One region of the Geodermatophilus sp. SYSU D00705 genome, then DNA from elsewhere that is predicted to be linked to it. Evidence: riboswitches for the same ligand, from Rfam matches in the RefSeq annotation. Region 1 holds a riboswitch; each other region holds the start of a gene.

Region 1 (4,851 bases):
CTGCGCGCGGACGGCGAGCAGCGTCGCGTCGTCCTGCGCCTCCTCCAGCTGGGCCGGGGCCACCCGCCACAGCTCCTTGGCGCGCACCCGCGGGGGGAACTGGTGGGCCAGCTTGTCGTGGTCGATCAGCCAGCCGGGCTGCGGGAGGCTCCCGACGATGGACGTGGGCAGGGGCGGCAGCGCGGCGACCATGCGGTGGAGTCTGCCGTGCGTCCGGACGCTGCGCGCACGGCCCCACTGTGCTGTGCTGACCCTCGTGGCCGAGAACTACATCGCACAGCTGGACTTCGGCGCCCCCAAGATCGACGAGGAGGCCTTCGTCGCACCGACGGCGGTCGTCGTCGGCGCCGTGACGATGGGCCCGCGATCGAGCATCTGGTACGGCGCGGTCGCCCGGGCCGACCACGAGGTCATCGAGATCGGCGAGGGCTCGAACGTGCAGGACGGCTGCACGCTGCACTCCGATCCCGGCTTCCCCCTGGTGATCGGCCGCGGCGTCACCGTCGGCCACAACGTGGTGCTGCACGGCGCCCGGGTCGATGACGACGTCCTGGTCGGCATGGGCAGCGTGGTGATGAACGGCTCGCACATCGGGTCCGGGTCGATCGTCGCCGCCGGTGCGGTCGTCACCCAGGGCACCGAGGTGCCGGCGGGCTCGTTGGTCGCCGGCATCCCGGCGAAGGTGATCCGCCAGGCGACCGACGACGACCTCGCCCACATCCGCGGCAATGCCGCCAGCTACACCGACAGACTGCCTGCGGCGCGCCGGGTGCGGCCGGTGGTCCGCCAGCCGCTGCCGCCCGCAGGCGCGGTGCCGGGGGACGACTTCGCCGACTGAGAGGCGGGCGCGTCAGGTGCCCAGCAGCTCCCGCACCAGCGCGCCGACGGCGTCGATCTCGATGAGGAAGCCGTCGTGCCCGTACGGCGACGGGATCACCTGCAAGGGGACGCCGAGGCCGTCGGCCACCTGCTGCTGCAGCGCGAGCGGGTAGAGCCGGTCGGTGTCGACGCCGGCCACCACCGCGCGCGCGGTGACCCGCGACAGGGCCGCCTCGACCCCGCCCCGGCCGCGGCCGACGTCCCACCGGTTCATGCTCTCGGTGAGCACCACGTAGCTGCCGGCGTCGAAGCGGCGGGCCAGCTTGTCGGCGTGGTGGTCGAGGTAGGAGGCGACGGCGTAGCGGCCGTCGTCCTGGACGGTGGTGCCGAAGCGTGCGTCGAGCTCCAGCGCGCTGCGGTAGGTCAGGTGCGCGATCCGCCGGGCGACGCCGAGGCCGGCGACCGGGCCGGGGCCGGGGAGGTAGTCGCCGCCGGCCCACGCGGGGTCGCTGAGGATCGCCGCCTGCTGGGTGGTCTGGGTGCCGAGCTGGTCGGCGGTCGCCACGGCCCCGGAGGCCAGGAACAGCAGCGCCCCGACCCGCTCGGGCAGGGCGACCGCCCACTCCAGCGCCCGCATGCCGCCCATCGAGCCGCCGAGCACCGCCGTCCACCGGCCGATGCCGAGGGCGTCGGCGACCGCCGCCTCCACCCGCACCTGGTCGGACACGGTGACGGCCGGGAAGCGGGACCCGTAGGGGGCGCCGTCCGGTGCGGTGGACGACGGGCCGGTGGTCCCCTGGCAGCCGCCGAGGACGTTGGCGCAGACGACGAACAGCGGGTCGGTGTCCAGCGGCGCGCCCGGGCCGACCAGCCCCTCCCACCAGCCCGGGGTGGGGTGCCCCGGCCCGGCCGGGCCGGCGACGTGGCTGTCGCCGGTGAGCGCGTGCTCGACGAGGACGGCGTTGCCGCCGTCGGGGTCCAGCCGGCCCCACGTCTCGTAGGCGACCCGCACCGCGGGGAGGGTCCCGCCGCGCTCCAGGGCGAACGGCCCCGGCAGGTCGAGGAAGCGCCGGTCCCCGGCCGGGTCGCCGTCCCGCCAGCCACCGGGGTGCGGCGGGGCCCAGGGGGCAGCGACCTGCCCGACCGGGGCCCCGCCGTCCATCAGGCCTCCTTCGCGGCGCGGAAGCCGGCCTCCAGGTCGGCCAGGATGTCGTCGATGCCCTCGAGGCCGACGGCCAGCCGCACCAGGCCCGGGGTGACGCCGGTGGTCAGCTGCTCCTCCGGGGTCAGCTGCGAGTGCGTCGTCGACGCCGGGTGGATGACCAGGCTGCGCACGTCGCCGATGTTGGCCACGTGACTGTGCAGCTCCAGCGCGTCGACGAACCGCTTGCCGGCCTCGACGCCGCCGTGCAGCTCGAAGGTCAGGACGGCGCCCGCGCCGCGCGGCGCGTACTTCTGCTGGGCCGCGTGCCACGGCGAGGAGGCCAGGCCCGGGTAGTTGACCCGGTCGACGGCGTCGTGGGCCTCGAGGAACTCCGCGACCCGCTGGGTGTTGGCCACGTGCCGCTCCATGCGCAGCGACAGCGTCTCGATGCCCTGCACCACCAGGAAGGCGTTGAACGGCGAGATCGCCGGGCCGAGGTCGCGCAGCAGCTGCACCCGGGCCTTGAGCGCGTAGGCCGGCGCACCGAGGTCGGCGTAGACCACGCCGTGGTAGGTCGGGTCGGGCTCGGTGAAGCCGGGGAACTTCCCGCCGGTCCAGTCGAAGGTGCCCGCGTCGACGATCAGGCCGGCGATCGCCGTGCCGTGCCCGCCGAGGTACTTCGTCGCCGAGTGGACGACGACGTCCGCGCCGAACTCGATGGGGCGGATGAGGTACGGCGTGGCGATGGTGTTGTCGACGATCAGCGGGACGCCGTTGCGGTGCGCCATCTCCGCCACCGCGCTGATGTCGAGGACGTCGCCCTTCGGGTTGCCGATGGTCTCGGCGTAGAACGCCTTGGTGTTCTCCCGCACCAGCGACTGCCAGTTCTCGGGGTCGTCGGGGTCCTCGACGAAGGAAACGGTGATGCCCAGCTTCGGCAGCGAGTGGTGCAGCAGGTTGTAGGTGCCGCCGTACAGGGAGGCGGAGGCGACGACGTGGCTGCCGGCCTCGGCGATGTTGAGGATCGCGAGGGTCTCCGCCGCCTGCCCGCTGGAGACCGCGAGCGCCGCGACGCCGCCCTCCAGCGATGCCACGCGCTGCTCGAGCGCGTCCTGCGTCGGGTTCATGATCCGCGTGTAGATGTTGCCCATCTCGGCCAGCGCGAACAGGTCGGCGGCGTGCTGGGCGTCGCGGAACTGGTAGCTCGTGGTGGCGTAGATCGGCAGCGCGCGGGCCCCGGTCGTCGGGTCGGGGCTGGTGCCGGCGTGGATCTGCCGGGTCTCGAAGCTCCAGCTCTGCGGGTCGGTCATGCGCCGGTCTCCTCTCGTCGGGAGACCCCGCGGCGCACGGGGACCTCCGTCCTTGCCCGGCGGCGGGCGCCGTCGGGCCGGCTCTTCCCCTGGAGCACCTCGGACGGAGTCGAGGTTGCCGGGCAGCCAGCCAGGTGCTTTCCACTGCCTCTCGTGAGCCAGTCGCGATCCTAGGCAGCCCACCGCCCTGCGGGGAACACCGGCCTCGGGTTCCCGCAGGTCAGCGGGTGGGCGGCCCTGCTGGGTGCTCGGCGGTGCGGCAGGCTGCCCGCGTGCGCGCACTGGTGTTCGAGTCCTTCGGCGGCCCGCTGACCGTGCAGGAGGTGCCCGTGCCCGACCCGGCGCCCGGCGGCGTCGTCGTCCGGGTGGGGGCGAGCGGCATCTGCCGCAGCGACTGGCACGCCTGGCAGGGCCACGACCCCGACGTCGTCCTGCCGCACGTGCCCGGCCACGAGCTGGCCGGCACCGTCGCGGCCGTCGGGCCGGGCGTGCGCCGGTGGCGGGCCGGGGACCGGGTGACCGTGCCGTTCGTCAACGCCTGCGGCCGCTGCCCGCAGTGCGCCGCGGGGGAGCACCAGGTCTGCCCGCACCAGACGCAGCCCGGCTTCACCCACTGGGGGTCGCTGGCGGAGCACGTCGCCCTCGACGCCGCCGACGTCAACCTGGTCGGGCTGCCCGACGGGCTCGACGACGTGACCGCGGCGAGCCTGGGCTGCCGGTACGCCACCGCCTTCCGCGCGGTCGTGCAGGTCGCCGCGGTGCGGGCCGGGGAGTGGGTCGCCGTGCACGGCTGCGGCGGCGTCGGGCTCTCGGCGGTGCAGGTGGCGGTGGCCGCCGGCGCCCGGGTCGTCGCCGTCGACGTCTCCCCGGCGGCGCTGGACCTCGCCCGCGCGCTGGGTGCCGAGCACACGGTGGACGGCGGCGGGACGGGTGGGGTGGCGGAGGACGTCGCGGCCACGGTCGCCGAGCTGACCGGGGGTGGCGCGCACGTGTCGCTGGACGCCCTGGGAGCGGCGGCCACCTGCGAGAACTCGGTCCGCTGCCTGCGCCCGCGCGGACGGCACGTGCAGGTCGGGTTGCTGCCTCCCGCGCAGGGCCGCCCGGCCGTGCCCATGGAGCTGGTCATCGCTCGCGAGCTGCAGGTGCTGGGCAGCCACGGCATGGCCGCGCACGCCTATCCGGAGCTGCTCGGACTCATCGCCGCCGGCCGGCTGGCCCCGCAGCGCCTGGTCACCCGCCACCTGGCCCTGGACGACGCCGCCGCGGCGCTGGCCGACGTCGGCCGGGCGCCGGGCATCGCGGTGGCGACCCGCTTCTGACGGCCAGAGTGGCCACTTCGGCCGCACGTGGAACGGCCGAAGTGGCCACTCTGGCCGACCGCGCCGGGAGGACCCGCCCCTAGAGGACCTTGGAGAGGAACGCCCGGCAGCGGGGGTGCTGCGGGTCGGTGAGCACCTGCTTCGGGTCCCCGGCCTCCAGGACGACGCCGTCGTCCATGAAGACCAGGGTGTCGCCGACCTCGCGGGCGAAGCCCATCTCGTGGGTGACGACGACCATCGTCATGCCCGACTCGGCCAG
Region 2 (4,851 bases), on a different contig from region 1:
CTCGGCGATGCGCTGCTGCTCCAGCCGGACGGCGGTGAGGAAGTCGGCGACCGGCTCCAGCCCGTCGGCCCGCAGGTGCACCCAGTTCGACCACGCCCGGTCCACCGGGTCGCGCACGACCACGACCACCTTGACGGCGGGGACGTCGGCGACGAGCCGTTCCTGGGCCTGGCGGTCGTACAGGTAGAACGGCGTGCTCTCGCCGCGGACGGCGTCGTCGGGAGCGGCGTCGAACAGCGCGAGGTACTCCTCCCGACGCCAGATCCACTCCCGGGCGCTGTGCGCGTCGCCGGGGCCGCGCTGCCCGCTGCGCGGCGGCGGCCGGCCGTCGGTCAGGTGGTACTTCGGCTCCTTGACCGGCGCCAGGTACAGCCCCGGGTGCGTGGCCAGGGCGGCGTGCAGCGCCGTCGTCCCGGCCTTGGGGGCCCCGGCGATGACGAACTGCGGCAGTCGGCCGCTCATGCGGACTCCTTCCTCGAGCGGTGTGCACACTGAGCGGCGTCCCCCTCGCCCGAGACCGGAGCCGCCGCGTGCCCGACAACGCCGTCCCCCTCCCCGACCCGCACCGGTTCTGGGCCGACGCCGAGGTGGTGCTGGCCCCGGAGGACCCCCGCCCCGGCTCGTGGGCCGGCGGTCCGTCGGCCCAGCTGGTCGACGGGACGTGGTGGCTGGCCTACCGGCTGCGGCGGCCGGTGGGCGAGGGCCGTGGTTTCGCCAACGTCGTCGCCCGCTCGGACGACGGGGTGCGGTTCACCCCGGTCGTGGGCGTGGGCAAGGACGCGTTCGGGGCCGAGTCGCTGGAGCGTCCGGCGCTGGTGCACACGCCCGAGGGCCGCTGGCGGCTCTACGTCAGCTGCGCGACGCCGGGGACCAAGCACTGGCGGGTCGACCTGCTGGAGGCCGGCACCGTCGAGGAGCTGGCGACGGCGACCCCGCGCACCGTGCTGCCGGGCAGCGACGCCGAGGCCGTGAAGGACCCGGTCCTGCGGCACGACGGACGCCGGTGGCACCTGTGGGCCAGCGTCCACCCGCTCGACGATCCGGACGCCACCGACCGCATGACCACCGAGCACGCCACCAGCGACGACGGCGTCGACTGGAGCTGGCAGGGCACCGCCCTGGCCGGCACGCCGGGCAGCTGGGACGCCCGCGGGGTGCGGTTCGCCGCCGTCGTGCTGGACGGCGACCGCAGCTGGGCGCTGTACGACGGCCGCGCCACCGCGGCGGAGAACTGGGAGGAGCGCACCGGCCTCGCGCACGCCGACGGCGACGGGCGGTTCCGCGCCGCCCCCGGCGGGCCGCTGCTGCAGAGCCCGCACGCCCCGGGCGGCCTGCGCTACGCCGACGCGGTGGCCCTGCCCGGCGGCGGCGCCCGCTGGTTCTACGAGGCCAACCGCGCCGACGGCGCCCACGAGCTGCGCACCGTCGTCCTGCCCGGCTGAGCCGGTCACCGCGCCGCCCCGCCGCAGCCTGCGCCCCGGGCGACGGCGCGCAGGTCGGCGCCGGCCAGCCCGGCCAGGGGCCGCGGGTCCTCGGCCGGCTGCCACCGGCCCTCGCGTACCGCGTAGCGCACCGCCGGCCCGCGGCCCAGGAAGGCGGCGAGGCCGGCGAGCAGCCGGTCGACGTCGGCCGCCGTGGTGGCGACGCCGACGCTGGCGCGCAGGGCACCCTCGGGCACGCCGAGCCGCTGGAGCAGCGGGTGGGCGCAGAACCGGCCGTCCCGGACGCCGACGCCGTGCTCGGCCGAGAGGACGGCGGCGACCAGGCCCGGGTCGGCGCCCTCGACGGTGAACGACACGACCCCGGTGGGCGTCGCCGAGTCCGGCCAGATGCGCAGCCGCCGCACGCCGGGGAGCGCGTCGAGGCCGGCCTCCAGCCGGGCCCGCAGCGCCAGCTCGTGCTCCTCCACGGCACCCTCGGGCAGCTCCGTCAGCGCGTCGCAGGCCGCGGCCAGCGCGACCGCGCCGAGCACGTTGGGCGACCCGCCCTCGTGCCGGTGCGGCGCCGCGGCCCACCGCGTCGCCTCGACGGTGACCTCGTGCACCGCACCGCCACCGGCCAGGTGGGCGGGGGCGGTGTCCAGCCAGTCCCGCCGGCCGACCAGCGCCCCGGTGCCGTAGGGCGCGTAGAGCTTGTGTCCCGACAGTGCGACGTAGTCCGCGCCGGACGCGGCGAGGGAGAACCGGCGGTGCGGCACCAGCTGGGCGCCGTCCACGACCACGCGCGCACCGGCGGCGTGCGCCAGCTCGACGACGTCCGCCAGCGGCAGCGCCTCGCCGGTGACGTTGGACGCCCCGGTGACCGCCACGAGGGCGTGGCGCTGCGCGGCGAGCTCGGCGGCCAGCTCCCGCAGCGTCGCGGTGACCGTGGACCGGGTGGGGAGCACGGTGGTGTTCCCCCGGCGCTGCCAGGGCAGGAGGTCGGCGTGGTGCTCGCAGTCGAGCACCAGCACCCGCTCCCCCGCCGGGACCGAGGCGGCCAGCAGGTTGAGCGCGTCGGTGGTGTTGCGGGTGAGCACGCAGACGTCGTCCGGCCGCGCGCCGACGAAGCGGGCGACGGTGTCACGCGCGGACTCGTACAGGGCTGTCGAGACCTGCGAGAGGTAGCCCGCGCCGCGGTGCACGCTGGCGTACAGCGGCAACGTCTCGGCCACCCGGTCGGCGACCGCGACCAGCGCGGGGGTGCTCGCCGCGGTGTCCAGATCGGCGTACGGGGCCCGCCCGGTGGGCACCAGCGGCACCTCGGTGTCGGCGCCGACGACCGGCAGCAGCGGCCGCTCCGGGGCGGCGGGGAGGACGGGACGGGACAGGACGGCGCCGGTCACGCAGGGCTCCTCGGTTCGGGGACCCGGGTACGGGGTCCGCGCTTGCGGGCGCCGGTCGGCACACCCGCCAGGTCGTCACCCGGGGCACCCCATCGCGGAGGAAGGGTTGCCGGCCAGCGAGCCGGGGCTTGTCGCTGGCACTCTTGACCTGCCGGGAGCGTGACACGGCACCCGCTTTCCCGTCAAACCCGATCGAGATGGTAGAGATATCCCCGTGCCCAGCCTGTCGACCGCCCCCGCAGCCGCCCCGCGGCTGGTCCGGCGGGTCCACGTCGACCTCGGGCGGGTCTGGTCGGCCACCTGTCCCTGACGGCGCCCTCCCGATCCCTCCCCCGGCCGCGTCCAGCGCGCGGCCGCCCCGCCACGTGAGGACCACCATGCCGATCGAGTTCCTGGGCATCGCCGCCACCAACGACGGTTCCGAGACCACCCCCCGCTCCGGCGCGAGCTTCGACAAGGAGTTCACGCTGCGCCTGGGCCGCGCCCACGAGGACTGGGGGTGGGACCGCGTGCTGTTCGCCTACGGCTCCGGCGCCCCCGAGCCCTCGGCCGCCGCCGCGTACCTGCTCTCGCACACCGAGCGCCTGCAGGTGCTGCTCGCCCACCGGCCCAACGTCAGCTACCCGACCTTCGCCGCCAAGACCTTCGCCACGCTCGACCAGATCGGCGACGGCCGGCTGACCGTGCACTTCATCACCGGCGGCACCGACGCCGAGCAGCAGCGCGAGGGCGACTACCTGACCAAGGACCAGCGCTACGGCCGCACCCGCGAGTACATCCAGATCGTCAAGAAGGCCTGGACCTCCCGCGAGCCGTTCGACTGGGACGGCGAGCACTACCGGTTCGCCGACTTCGTGAGCGACACCTTCCCCGTGCAGCAGCCGCGCCCCGACGTCTCCTTCGGTGGCTCGTCGGAGGCCGCCTACGCCGCCGGCGGCGCCGAGGCCGACGTCTTCGCGCTGTGGGGCGAGCCCCTGGCCGAGACCGCGGCGCAGATCGAGCGCGTGCACGCGGCGGCCCGTGCGGCGGGGCGGACGACGATGCCGCGGATCCAGGTGGCCTTCCGGCCGATCATCGCCCCCACCGAGGAGCTGGCCTGGGAGAAGGCGTACCGCACCGTCGACCGGATCACCGCCCGCACCGCCGGTGGGCGGCAGCCGATCTCGCGCCGGCACCCGCTGACCGGCCCCGAGAACACCGGCTCGCAGCGGCTGCTGGAGATCGCCGCCCGCGGTGAGCGGTTCGACCGCGCACTGTGGACGCCGACCGCGCGGGCAACCGGCGGTGCGGGCAACTCCAACGCGCTGGTCGGCACCCCCGAGACGGTGGCCCAGGCGCTGCTGGACTACGTCGGCCTCGGCGTCGACATCATCTCGATGCGCGGCTACGACCTGCTCGGCGACGCCATCGACGTCGGCCGGTACGTGCTCCCGCTGGTCCGCGAGGAGGTCGCGAAGCGCGACGCGGCCGCGGCATGACCACCGTCGCCGTCGTCGGCAACCCCAAGCCCCGCTCCCGCACCCGCTCCGCCGCCGAGCTGGTCGTCGAGCGGCTGACCGACGCCCCGCCGGACCTCGTCGTCGACGTCGTCGACCTGGGTGCCGGGCTGCTCGCCTGGGGCGACCCGGCCGTGGCCGAGGCGGTCGCCGCGGTGCGCGAGGCCGAGGTCGCCGTCGTCGCCAGCCCCACCTACAAGGCCACCTACACCGGCCTGCTCAAGCTGTTCCTCGACCAGATCGGCACCGGCGACCTCGCGGGCGTCGTCGCCGTCCCGCTGATGCTGGGCGGCGGGCCCACCCACGCGCTGGCACCCGAGCTGCTGCTCAAGCCGGTCCTCGTCGAGCTCGGCGCCACCACGCCGACCCGCGGGCTGTACCTGCTGGAGAAGACCTGGGACGACCCCGCACCGCTGGACGCCTGGCTGGCCGCGGCGCGCCCGCAGGTCGACGCCGCCCGGACCGCGCGGCGCGGCTGACGTGGACCTGTCGCGGGGCGCGCGGTGAGGCTCACCCGCCGCGTCGCCGTGG
Region 3 (4,851 bases), on a different contig from region 1:
AGGGCTCACGCGGCAGCCGGTAGGACAGCAGCACCCACTCACCGGCCGGCGACGTCGGACGCTGCACACGGCGATGCAACCACGGTTGCAACGCCGTGTCGAGGGGGAGCGTCAGGCGGCCCCGGCGGCGAGGACGGGGACGACGGGCTCCTGCCCCGCGCCGGTGAGCGTGTGCCAGAGGTCGCGGGCGAGGGCGTCGTTCTGCCGGAAGAACGGCGCGTTGGTGCGCGGGCGGGCGAAGGCCGCGACCTGGGCGCCGGCGGTCCAGAAGCCGGCCGCCCGGATCGTCGGGTGCGGCTCCCCGGATGCCGTGACCACCCGCAGGTCGGCGTCGACGTCCAGCCGCCCGGTGCCGCGGACGCCGGCCGCGGCACCGGGGTCGGCGAGCACCCGCTCGCGGGCCTCACCGCGGCCCAGCAGGCCGGTGACGACGGGGTCCGGCGTGGCGGTGACGTCCGGCGACGGCACCCGCGCCTCGACCAGGGCGCGGGCCTCGACCACCCCGGGGCAGCTGGTGGAGTGCGCGCGGAAGACCCCGGCGTCCTCGTCCAGCACCACCTCGACGCCGGCGCCGAGGAAGTGCAGCACGCCGGCCTCCGACAGGGCGAGCAGCTCCTCCAGCCGCGGGCCGGGAGGCCCGCTGGCGAGGTAGCTGAACAGGTTCATCCACCAGCCGGCGAGGTCCTCGGACTCCGCCCGCGGCGTCAGCCGCCGCGCCGCCGCCAGCGCGGCGATGGTGCCGTGGCACTGCAGCAGGGCGGTGAAGACGGCGGCGTCGGTGCTGAACCGCGGGTCGGCGGCACGGTCGAGATCGGCGCGCACGTGCCGGCGCACCGCGTCCTGCAGCGCCTCCGGCTCGGCGAACCACCGGCCGGCGAGCGGGCGGTCCAGCGCGGCCAGGTCGAACCGGTCGACCAGGTCGGGCACGGCGCGGGCCACCAGCGCCCGCTCGGCGCGCGGGGTGGCCGCCGCGACGTACGCCTCGGCGAACTCCTCCCACGGCATGGCGGTGCGCTCGGGGAAGGCCCGGAACAGCTCGGTGTAGTGCGCCCAGGCGAGGTCCCGCTCGATCAGCGGCGCGAGGTCGGCCCGCAGATCCAGCCGCCGGGACGGGCCGAACGCCTCGTCGACGGCGGCGAGGGTGAAGAACCGCAGCGGCACCGGCGGGCCGGCCCACGTGTACCCGAGCTTGGACCGGTAGGGGACGCCGCGCCGCGAGCCCACGTGCAGCACCGGCTCCCGCCCGGAGGGGTGGTAGCGCAGCCGGCCGTCGTCGTCCCGGGTGAACCGTCCCCCGCGGCCGCTGGTGAGCAGCACCGCGAGGTCGACGAAGGCCAGGCCCGCCCCGCGGACCAGGACGTCCTCCCCGGGCGCCAGCGCGGACAGGTCCAGGTCGGCGGTGTAGCCCGTGGGCACGTAGGTGAGGCCGTGCCGCTCGGCGCGCTCCGTCGTCGACCGCTCCGCCGCCGTGGGCCGCGCGTCGAGGTGCCCCTGGGCCAGCACGACGGCGTCGGCGGCCAGCTCGGCGCCGTCGGCCAGCCGCACCCGGGTGCCCGCGGGGGTGTCGGCCACGTCGAGCACACGGGTGGCGTGCAGGTGGACGTCGACCCAGGGCGCGGCAGCGGCGACCACCGTGTCGAGCACCCAGCCGAGGTAGGCGTTGACCAGCGGCCGGGAGGGGAAGGACGACGGGGTGAGCCCGCGGGCCTCGCGGCCGACCGGGTCGTCGGCCGGGCGGTGCCGGGCGACGTCGCACACCCACTGCCACAGCGTGGCGCCCTCCTCCACCGGGCCGTCGACCACGACCGAGGGGTCGGGGAGGACGGTGACGTCGCCGACGAGCGAGTTCGCCCACAGCAGGGCGGGCTGCGCGGCGCGCCAGACGCGACCCCCGCCGGGCGGGAACGGGTCGACGAGGTGGACGTGCAGGCGCCGGCCGGCGGAGAGCTCGGGGGCGGAGGCGACGAGGCGTTCGAGGACGCCGATCGCGGTGGGGCCGGCGCCGACGACGACCAGGGTCGGGGCGCGGAGGGGGTCGGGGCGGGACATGCGGGGGCGCTCCAGTGCCGGGAGGACGAGGGACGGGCGGGTCAGTCCTCCGGACACAGGGCGCTGCTGGTGCGGAGCAGGTCGACGTGCCGACGCTGTGCGAGCTCCGATCGGGTCACGCCCCCTCCTCCTCCTGGCCGGTGCGGTGTCTCACCAATGTCTACCAAACCGATCGGGATTGACGGATATGACATCCGGTGCCTATCGTCCCGGCCAGGTCCTGAGTGCCAGCACACAAGCCCCGGCTCGCTGGCCGGCAACCCTCCGCTGCGACGGGGTGCCCCGGGTGACGACCTGGCCGACGCATCCCGCGTCGGCAAGTCCGCAGCCCTCCCGGGCTCTGAACGAGGAGCACGCCCCCGTGAGCACCGCCGGCACGCCGAGCGTGCGCGACCTCTCGACCGACCTCGTCGGCCGACCGACGGTCGACCTCCTGCGTACCGACAGCGCGCTCTGTCGCTGACGCATTCCCCCTCCTGACCGGTTCCCCGGTCCCGCGGCCCCGCCCGCTCCTGCCCACCGCCTTCCCGCGGTGCCGGCGGCGTGCCCGCGCACCCCCACCCGCTCGTCCCCTGGGAGCACCCCGCATGTCCCGCACCCCCCTGCCCAGGCGCCTCCGGCCGGACACGGAGGTGACCGCGTGACCACCTCCACCGGCCTGCACGTGGTCCGCGTCCACCCGCACGACCCGCTCGCCGCGCCGCTGTTCGCCGAGCTCACCGTCGAGTACGACACCCGCTACGGCGACCTCTTCGGCGGCGCGGCCGCGGAGATGGCCCGCTTCCCCGCCGAGCAGTTCCTCCCCCCGGACGGCGAGCTCATCCTGGTGCTCGAGGACGGCGTCGCGGTCGCAGGCGGCGCCTACCGCCGGCACGCCGACCCCGGCACCGCCGAGGTCAAGCGGATGTGGACCGCCGCGGCCCACCGGCGCCGCGGCCTGGCCCGGCGGGTGCTCGCCGAGCTCGAGGCGCGCGCCGCCGCCCGCGGCTACACCCGCATGTACCTGACGACCGGCCCGCGCCAGCCCGAGGCCAAGGCCCTCTACCTGGCCGCCGGCTGGACCCCGCTGTTCGACCCGGCCGTCCCGCGCCCCACCGACCTGGCCACCCTCCGCACCCTGCCGCCCGGCGAGCTCGGCTACGCCTTCGACAAGCCCCTGGGAGACCCCGAATGACCGCCGTCGTCCCCCGCCCTGCCGCGGACACCGCCGCACCACCGCCGACCGGCACGCCCTACGACCAGCTCAGGGTGGTGCCCGCCCGGCACCCCGGCCGCTGGGTGGCCACCGCCGTCGTCGCCGTCCTGCTGGCGATGGTGGTCAACTCGCTGGTCACCAACCCGCGGTGGGAGTGGGACGTCGTCGCCGCGTACGTCACCGAGGAGTCGATCGTCCGCGGCGTCTGGACGACGATCCAGCTGACGCTGATCACCGCGGTCCTGGGCTTCGCGCTCGGCACGGTGCTGGCGCTCATGCGGCTGTCCCGCTCGCCGCTGCTGCAGGCGGTCAGCTGGGGCTACACCTGGGTGTTCCGCTCGGTGCCGCTGATCCTGCAACTGCTGCTCTGGTACAACCTCGCCTACCTGTACCAGACACTGGACCTCGGCATCCCGTTCGGCCCGTCCTTCGCCAGCGTCGAGACCCTCTCGCTGATCGACAAGTTCGGCGCCGCCGTCCTCGGCCTGGGCCTGCACCAGGCCGCCTACTCCGCCGAGATCGTCCGCGCCGGCATCCTGTCGGTCGACCAGGGCCAGCTGGAGGCGGCCGCCTCCCTCGGCATCCCGCGCCGCCGGCAGACCACCCGCATCGTGCTGCCGCAGGCCATGCGCTCGATCGTGCCGACGGCGGTCAACGAGGTCATCGGCCTGTTCAAGGGCACCTCGATCGTCTACGTGCTGGCGCTCGGCGAGCTCTTCTACACCGTCAGCGTGATCTACGGCCGCACCCAGCGGGTGCTCCCGATGCTCATCGTGGCCGCCGTCTGGTACGTCGTCCTGACCACGGTGGTCACCGTCGTCCAGTACCACGTCGAGCGGTACTACGCCCGGGGCGCGGTCCGCACGCTGCCGCCGACACCGCTGCAGCGGCTGCGCGCCAACCTCACCGCCGGTCTCGCCCGCGTCTCCTCCACCCGCGAGGTGTCCCGGTGACCGCCGCGGCCGTCCGGCCCGGCCGGGTCGAGGTGCACGGGGTGCACAAGTCCTTCGGCACGCTGGAGGTCCTGCACGGCGTGGACCTGGTCGTCGAGCCCGGCAGCGTCACCGTGGTGCTGGGCCCGTCGGGCTCCGGCAAGTCGACGCTGCTGCGCAGCATCAACCACCTGGAGAAGGTCGACCGCGGCTTCGTCGCCCTCGACGGCGAGCTCGTCGGCTACCGACGGCGGGCCCACCGGGACGGCGAGCGGCTGCACGAGCTCCAGGAGAAGGACCTGCTGCGCCAGCGCACGCGGTTCGGCTTCGTCTTCCAGGGCTTCAACCTCTTCCCGCACCTCACCGCGCTGGACAACGTGGTCGAGGCGCCGGTGTCCGCGCAGGGCCGCCGCCGGAGTGAGGTGGAGGCCGAGGCCCGCGAGCTGCTGGCGCGGGTGGGCCTGGCCGACAAGGCCGACGTCTACCCCCGGCAGCTGTCCGGCGGCCAGCAGCAGCGCGTGGCGATCGCCCGCGCGCTGGCGATGCGGCCGGCCGTCCTGCTGTTCGACGAGCCCACGTCGGCGCTGGACCCGGAGCTGGTCGGCGAGGTGCTCGGCGTCATCGAGGACCTCGCCCGCACCGGGACGACGATGATCGTGGTCACCCACGAGATCG
Region 4 (4,851 bases), on a different contig from region 1:
CCATCTGGATGGCCGAGTAGTGGACGAAGACGTCCTGGCCGCCGTCGACGGCGATGAAGCCGAAGCCCTTCTCGGCGTTGAACCACTTCACGGTGCCCTGTGCCACGTGTGCTCCCACGTTTCGTGCGTGCGGACGACCCCCGCGAACCAGGAGGCCGGGTCTAGCTCTTCCGCCCGCCGAACACGAACGTGGAACTGAAACCGCGGGAGAACGTACAGCACGAAACGCGTGGTGAGAGCAAACTCACGCACGCGTCACCCCGGATCGGGGGACACCCACCGACCCGGACGGTGCCGACCCTACGCGGTCAGCCGATGAGGCCCGCGGCCCGCACCGACTTCAGCGAGGGCTCGACGACGTGCGTCGGCCCCACCACCGGCTCGAGCGGGTCGAGGGTCTTGAGGCCCTCGCCGGTGTTGAGGACGACGGTCTCCTTGGCCGGGTCCAGCCGGCCGTCCTCGACCAGCTGGCGCAGCACCGCGACGGTGACCCCGCCGGCGGTCTCGGCGAAGACGCCGGTGGTGCGGGCCAGGTCGCGGATGCCCTGGACGATCTGCTCGTCACCGACCCGGCCCACCGATCCGCCGGTGCGGCGGATGGCGTCGAGGGCGTAGGGGCCGTCGGCGGGGTTGCCGATGTTCAGCGACTTCGCGATGCCGGTCGGCTTCACCGGCTTGACGACGTCCCACCCGTTGTCGAAGGCGGTGGCGATCGGGTCGCAGCCGGCCGACTGGGCGCCGAAGATCGTCCACTCGGAGGCCTCGACGATGCCGGCGGCGGTGAGCTCGCGGAAGGCCTTGTCCACCTTGGTCAGCAGCGACCCGGACGCCATGGGGATGACCACCTGGGCCGGGATCCGCCAGCCGAGCTGCTCGGCGATCTCGTACCCCATCGTCTTGGAGCCCTCGGCGTAGTAGGGCCGGACGTTCTGGTTGACGAACGCGGTGTCCTCGAACTCGTCGGTCTCGGCGAGCTCGCTGGTCAGCCGGTTGACGTCGTCGTAGGAGCCCTCGACGGCGACCAGCGTCTGGCCGTAGACGGCGGACTGCACCACCTTGCCCGGCTCCAGGTCGGCGGGGATGAAGACGAACGAGGGCAGCCCCACGCGGGCGGCGTGCGCGGCGACCGAGTTGGCCAGGTTGCCCGTGGAGGCAGCGGCGATCTTGGTGTAGCCCAGCTTCTTGGCGGCGGTGGCGGCGAGGCTGACCACGCGGTCCTTGAACGAGTGAGTGGGGTTGGCGGAGTCGTCCTTCACCCAGAGCCCGCCGGTGAGGCCGAGCTCGGCGGCGAGCCGGTCGGCGCGCACCAGCGGGGTCAGGCCCGGGTCCAGCGAGACGCGCGAGGCCGGGTCGTGGCCCACCGGCAGCAGGGCGACGTAGCGCCAGATGTTCTGCGGGCCGGCCTCGATCTGCTCCCGGGTGACCGCCCGCATCACCGCCGGGTCGTAGTCGACCTCGAGCGGGCCGAAGCACTCGGCGCAGGCGTGCTCGGCGATCAGGCCGAAGGTGGCGCCGCAGTTGCGACACACCAGCCCGCGGGCGGGGTTCTGCGGGATCGGGCCACCGCCGGACGAGTCGGCCTGGACGGAACCGGGAGCGGTCAGGGTCATGCGACGACTACCTCCTCATCTTCCCCACCCCGGGCCGTCGAGCCGGGTGGGACGGAATTGGCACCTTCCGCTGTGCGAGCGCACAGGCGGCGGTTGCCGGGGCTTCGTCGGGCCGTGTCCCTCTGCCCCTCTGGATGAGTGGAACGCCGTCGACTCTACCCACGTGGGCGGCGCCCCAGGGGGCCGGGCCAGGATGGGCCGGTGAGCACGCGCGTCGTCTACACCGACCTCGACGGCACGATGGTCGGCCCGCGGGGCTCCTTCTGGCACACCGCGAGCCGCGACCTCACCGCCTCGCCGGCCACCGCGCTGCTCGACCTGCACCGCGCCGGGGTGGAGTTGGTGCTGGTGAGCGGGCGGACCTACGAGCAGGTCGTGGAGGCGGCGCGGATCTTCGCCGCGGACGGCGCGATCGCCGAGCTCGGCTCGGTGGTCAGCTGGGACGCCGGGCGCAGCGTGCACCACCTCACCGGCGACCTGCCCGCGGAGTACGCCGACCAGGCCCCGATGGACGTGATGGAGCGGCTGGGCGTGGTCGACACGCTGCTGGCCCGCCACGCCGGCCGGCTGGAGTGGCACGCGCCCTGGCACACCACCCACCGCACCGACGCGCTGCTGCGGGGCCGGGTCGACCCGCTGGCGGTGGACGCCGAGCTGGCCGCGATGGGAGCCGGTTGGCTGACGCTGAAGGACAACGGCTCGATCCCGGCGACGGGCCGCATGACCCTGGCGCCCGAGGCGCTGCCGCCGCGGGTCTACCACCTGATGCCGCGCGGCATCTCCAAGGGCGCGGCGATCGCCTGGGACCTCGAGCGCCGCGGCCTCACCCCCGCCGACGCGGTGGCGATCGGCGACAGCGTGAGCGACCTGGAGATGGCGCCGGCGGTGGAGCGGTTGTGGATCACCGCGAACGGGGCCACGGTCGACGGGATGGCCGACCTGCTGGCCGCCGTCCCCAACGTGACCGTCACCGACGCGCCGATGGGCGAGGGCTGGGCCCAGGCCGTCCGCGCGAGCCTCTAGCGGAGGCTGGGAGCGCAGGTTTCCTGCGCTCCCAGCCTCCGCTCAAGAGGTGACGTCGCGGCGGGCGAAGTGGCGGAAGGCCAGCGCCGTGAAGACCGCCGCGTAGACCAGCGACTGGACGACGCCGCGGAAGAGGTCCCCGGAGTCGACCGGGGTCTGCAGCAGGTCGGTCCAGGCGAACTCCTCCGCCGTGGGGAACCAGTCCCGGATCGAGCCCAGCTGCTCCACCTGGTCGAGGATCGCGAAGACGAACATCGTGAACACCGCGCCCCCGACGGCGGCCAGCGGGGCGTCGGTGATCGTGGAGAACCAGAACGCCAGGGTGCCCACGACCAGCAGGTGGACGGCGAGGTACCCGACCATGCCGGCCAGCCGCAGCAGCCCCTCCCCCTGCGGCAGGGTCACCCCGACCGGGGTCTGGATGGCCTCGAACCCGAACGCGATGCCGCCGGCGACCAGCCCGACCAGGACGAGGGTCAGCAGGGCGCCGACCGACAGCACCAGCGCCGCGTACCACTTCTGCCGGAGCAGCCGCATGCGCGGCACCGGGGTGGCCAGCGTGTAGCGCAACGACCCCCACTGCGCCTCGGCGGCCACGGTGTCGCCGAAGAACAGCGCGTAGACGACGACCAGGAAGAAGCTCGTCGTCGCGAAGAGCACGAACAGGGTGAAGTTCAGCCCGCTGGACGTGGCGACGTCGACCAGGTTGAGCCGGTCGTTCTCCGCGGCCTCCTCGCTGGCGCCCAGCTGCAGGGCGGCGATGAGGACCAGCGGCAGCGCCACCATGAGGGCGAGGACGCCGATGGTGCGCCGCCGCTTGAACTGCCGCCGCAGCTCGACCGACAGCCGCAGGGTGCGCTCGGGCCGGTAGCCGGCCACCGCCCCGGTGGGCTGCACGTGGCCCTCGGCCGGGACGGCCGCCCGGGCCAGGTCCTCCGCCGCTCGCTGCGTCGTCATGACTCCCCCACCAGCGCCAGGAAGGCGTCCTCGAGCCGACGGCGCGGCGTGAACTGGTCGACCTCGATCCCCTCGGCCACCAGCGCCTGCAGGGCCCGTGCCCGGCTGGTGCCGTCCAGCTCGGCCACCAGCCCCTCGTCGGTGCGGCCGGCGGTCACCCCGGGCAGCGCCTCCAGGGCGGCGATCGCCCGGTCGGTGTCGGCGTCGTCGGCCAGGCCGACGAGCACCGCGCCACCGACGCCGACGATCTCCTCGACCGTCCCCTGCGCGATCTTCTGCCCCTTGGCCATGACGACGACGTGGCTGCAGGTCTGCTCGATCTCGCTGAGCAGGTGGCTGGAGACGATCACCGTGCGGCCGGTCGCGGCGTAGGAGCGCAGCACCTCGCGCATGGCGTGGATCTGGGGCGGGTCCAGCCCGTTGGTCGGTTCGTCGAGCACCAGCAGGTCCGGCAGGCCGAGCATCGCCTGGGCGATCGCGACCCGCTGGCGCATGCCCTGGCTGTAGCGGCGGACCGGGCGGTCGATGGCCGCGCCGAGGCCGGCGACCTCGATCGCCTCCTCCATGTGCGCGTCCTCCGCCGGCCGGCCGGTGGCCGCCCAGTACAGGCGCAGGTTGTCCCGGCCGGACAGGTGCGGCTGCAGGCCGGTGCCCTCGACGAAGGAGCCCAGCCGGGAGAGCACCGGCGCGCCGGGCCCGGCCGCGTGGCCGAAGACGCTGATCCGCCCCTCGGTGGGCCGGATCAGGCCCATGAGCATGCGCAGCGACGTCGTCTTGCCGGCGCCGTTGGGGCCGAGCAGGCCGAGCACCTGGCCGCGGCGCACCTCGAAGGAGAGGTCGCGGACGGCGACGAAGCCGTCCTTGTAGGCCTTGGTGACGCCGGTGAACCGCAGCGGCACGTCCTCACCGTCGGGCTCGACCGCCGAGACGCGGCGGCGCCGGCGGCGGCCCCACAGCACCGCCGCCACCCAGCCGAGCAGGCCGAGCCCCGCGAGCACGCCCAGCAGCACCCACCAGCGCGACGTGCCGCCGACGCCGTCGGCCTGCGCCTGGACCTGCGGGACGGCGAGCGCCGCGCCGTCCCCGCCGGCCAGCGCGACCGAGTAGACGGCCGACTCCGCCGGCAGGGCGAACGCCTGGTCGGTGGAGGAGACCACCAGGCGCATCGTGTGCCCGGCCTCGAAGCGGTGCACGATCCCCGGCAGGGTCACCGGCACCGTGGTCGGCGCGGTGGGGTCGGCCGAGAGGCCGGTCAGCGCCA

The links. Region 1 has a riboswitch for S-adenosylmethionine ahead of ACI78Q_RS04075 (bifunctional o-acetylhomoserine/o-acetylserine sulfhydrylase). Riboswitches for the same ligand answer to the same signal wherever they lie in the genome.
Region 2: linked by a shared signal. The riboswitch ahead of ACI78Q_RS11345 (aminotransferase class V-fold PLP-dependent enzyme) and the one ahead of ACI78Q_RS04075 (bifunctional o-acetylhomoserine/o-acetylserine sulfhydrylase) in region 1 are both predicted to bind S-adenosylmethionine.
Region 3: linked by a shared signal. The riboswitch ahead of ACI78Q_RS11285 (GNAT family N-acetyltransferase) and the one ahead of ACI78Q_RS04075 (bifunctional o-acetylhomoserine/o-acetylserine sulfhydrylase) in region 1 are both predicted to bind S-adenosylmethionine.
Region 4: linked by a shared signal. The riboswitch ahead of thrC (threonine synthase) and the one ahead of ACI78Q_RS04075 (bifunctional o-acetylhomoserine/o-acetylserine sulfhydrylase) in region 1 are both predicted to bind S-adenosylmethionine.

Annotation. Positions count from the first base shown of each region.
Region 1 covers NZ_JBJGYT010000003.1:234,652-239,502, forward strand. Annotated here, with positions in the region: gene ACI78Q_RS04060 (uroporphyrinogen decarboxylase family protein) at 1-192, opposite strand, end outside; gene ACI78Q_RS04065 (gamma carbonic anhydrase family protein) at 257-838, shown strand; gene metX (homoserine O-acetyltransferase MetX) at 851-1,981, opposite strand; gene ACI78Q_RS04075 (bifunctional o-acetylhomoserine/o-acetylserine sulfhydrylase) at 1,981-3,273, opposite strand; SAM riboswitch class IV at 3,317-3,432, opposite strand; gene ACI78Q_RS04080 (zinc-binding dehydrogenase) at 3,546-4,592, shown strand; gene ACI78Q_RS04085 (amino acid ABC transporter ATP-binding protein) at 4,672-4,851, opposite strand, start outside.
Region 2 covers NZ_JBJGYT010000011.1:100,141-104,991, forward strand. Annotated here, with positions in the region: gene ACI78Q_RS11335 (sulfotransferase) at 1-462, opposite strand, end outside; gene ACI78Q_RS11340 (hypothetical protein) at 531-1,442, shown strand; gene ACI78Q_RS11345 (aminotransferase class V-fold PLP-dependent enzyme) at 1,448-2,824, opposite strand; SAM riboswitch class IV at 2,858-2,973, opposite strand; gene ACI78Q_RS11350 (LLM class flavin-dependent oxidoreductase) at 3,202-4,302, shown strand; gene ACI78Q_RS11355 (NADPH-dependent FMN reductase) at 4,299-4,799, shown strand.
Region 3 covers NZ_JBJGYT010000011.1:87,549-92,399, forward strand. Annotated here, with positions in the region: gene ACI78Q_RS11275 (Chromate resistance protein ChrB) at 1-67, opposite strand, end outside; gene ACI78Q_RS11280 (FAD/NAD(P)-binding protein) at 112-2,049, opposite strand; SAM riboswitch class IV at 2,266-2,378, shown strand; gene ACI78Q_RS11285 (GNAT family N-acetyltransferase) at 2,690-3,223, shown strand; gene ACI78Q_RS11290 (amino acid ABC transporter permease) at 3,220-4,197, shown strand; gene ACI78Q_RS11295 (amino acid ABC transporter ATP-binding protein) at 4,194-4,851, shown strand, end outside.
Region 4 covers NZ_JBJGYT010000010.1:11,818-16,668, reverse strand. Annotated here, with positions in the region: gene ACI78Q_RS10195 (cold-shock protein) at 1-106, opposite strand, end outside; gene thrC (threonine synthase) at 309-1,610, opposite strand; SAM riboswitch class I at 1,623-1,751, opposite strand; gene ACI78Q_RS10185 (HAD family hydrolase) at 1,812-2,633, shown strand; gene ACI78Q_RS10180 (ABC transporter permease) at 2,676-3,590, opposite strand; gene ACI78Q_RS10175 (alpha/beta fold hydrolase) at 3,587-4,851, opposite strand, start outside.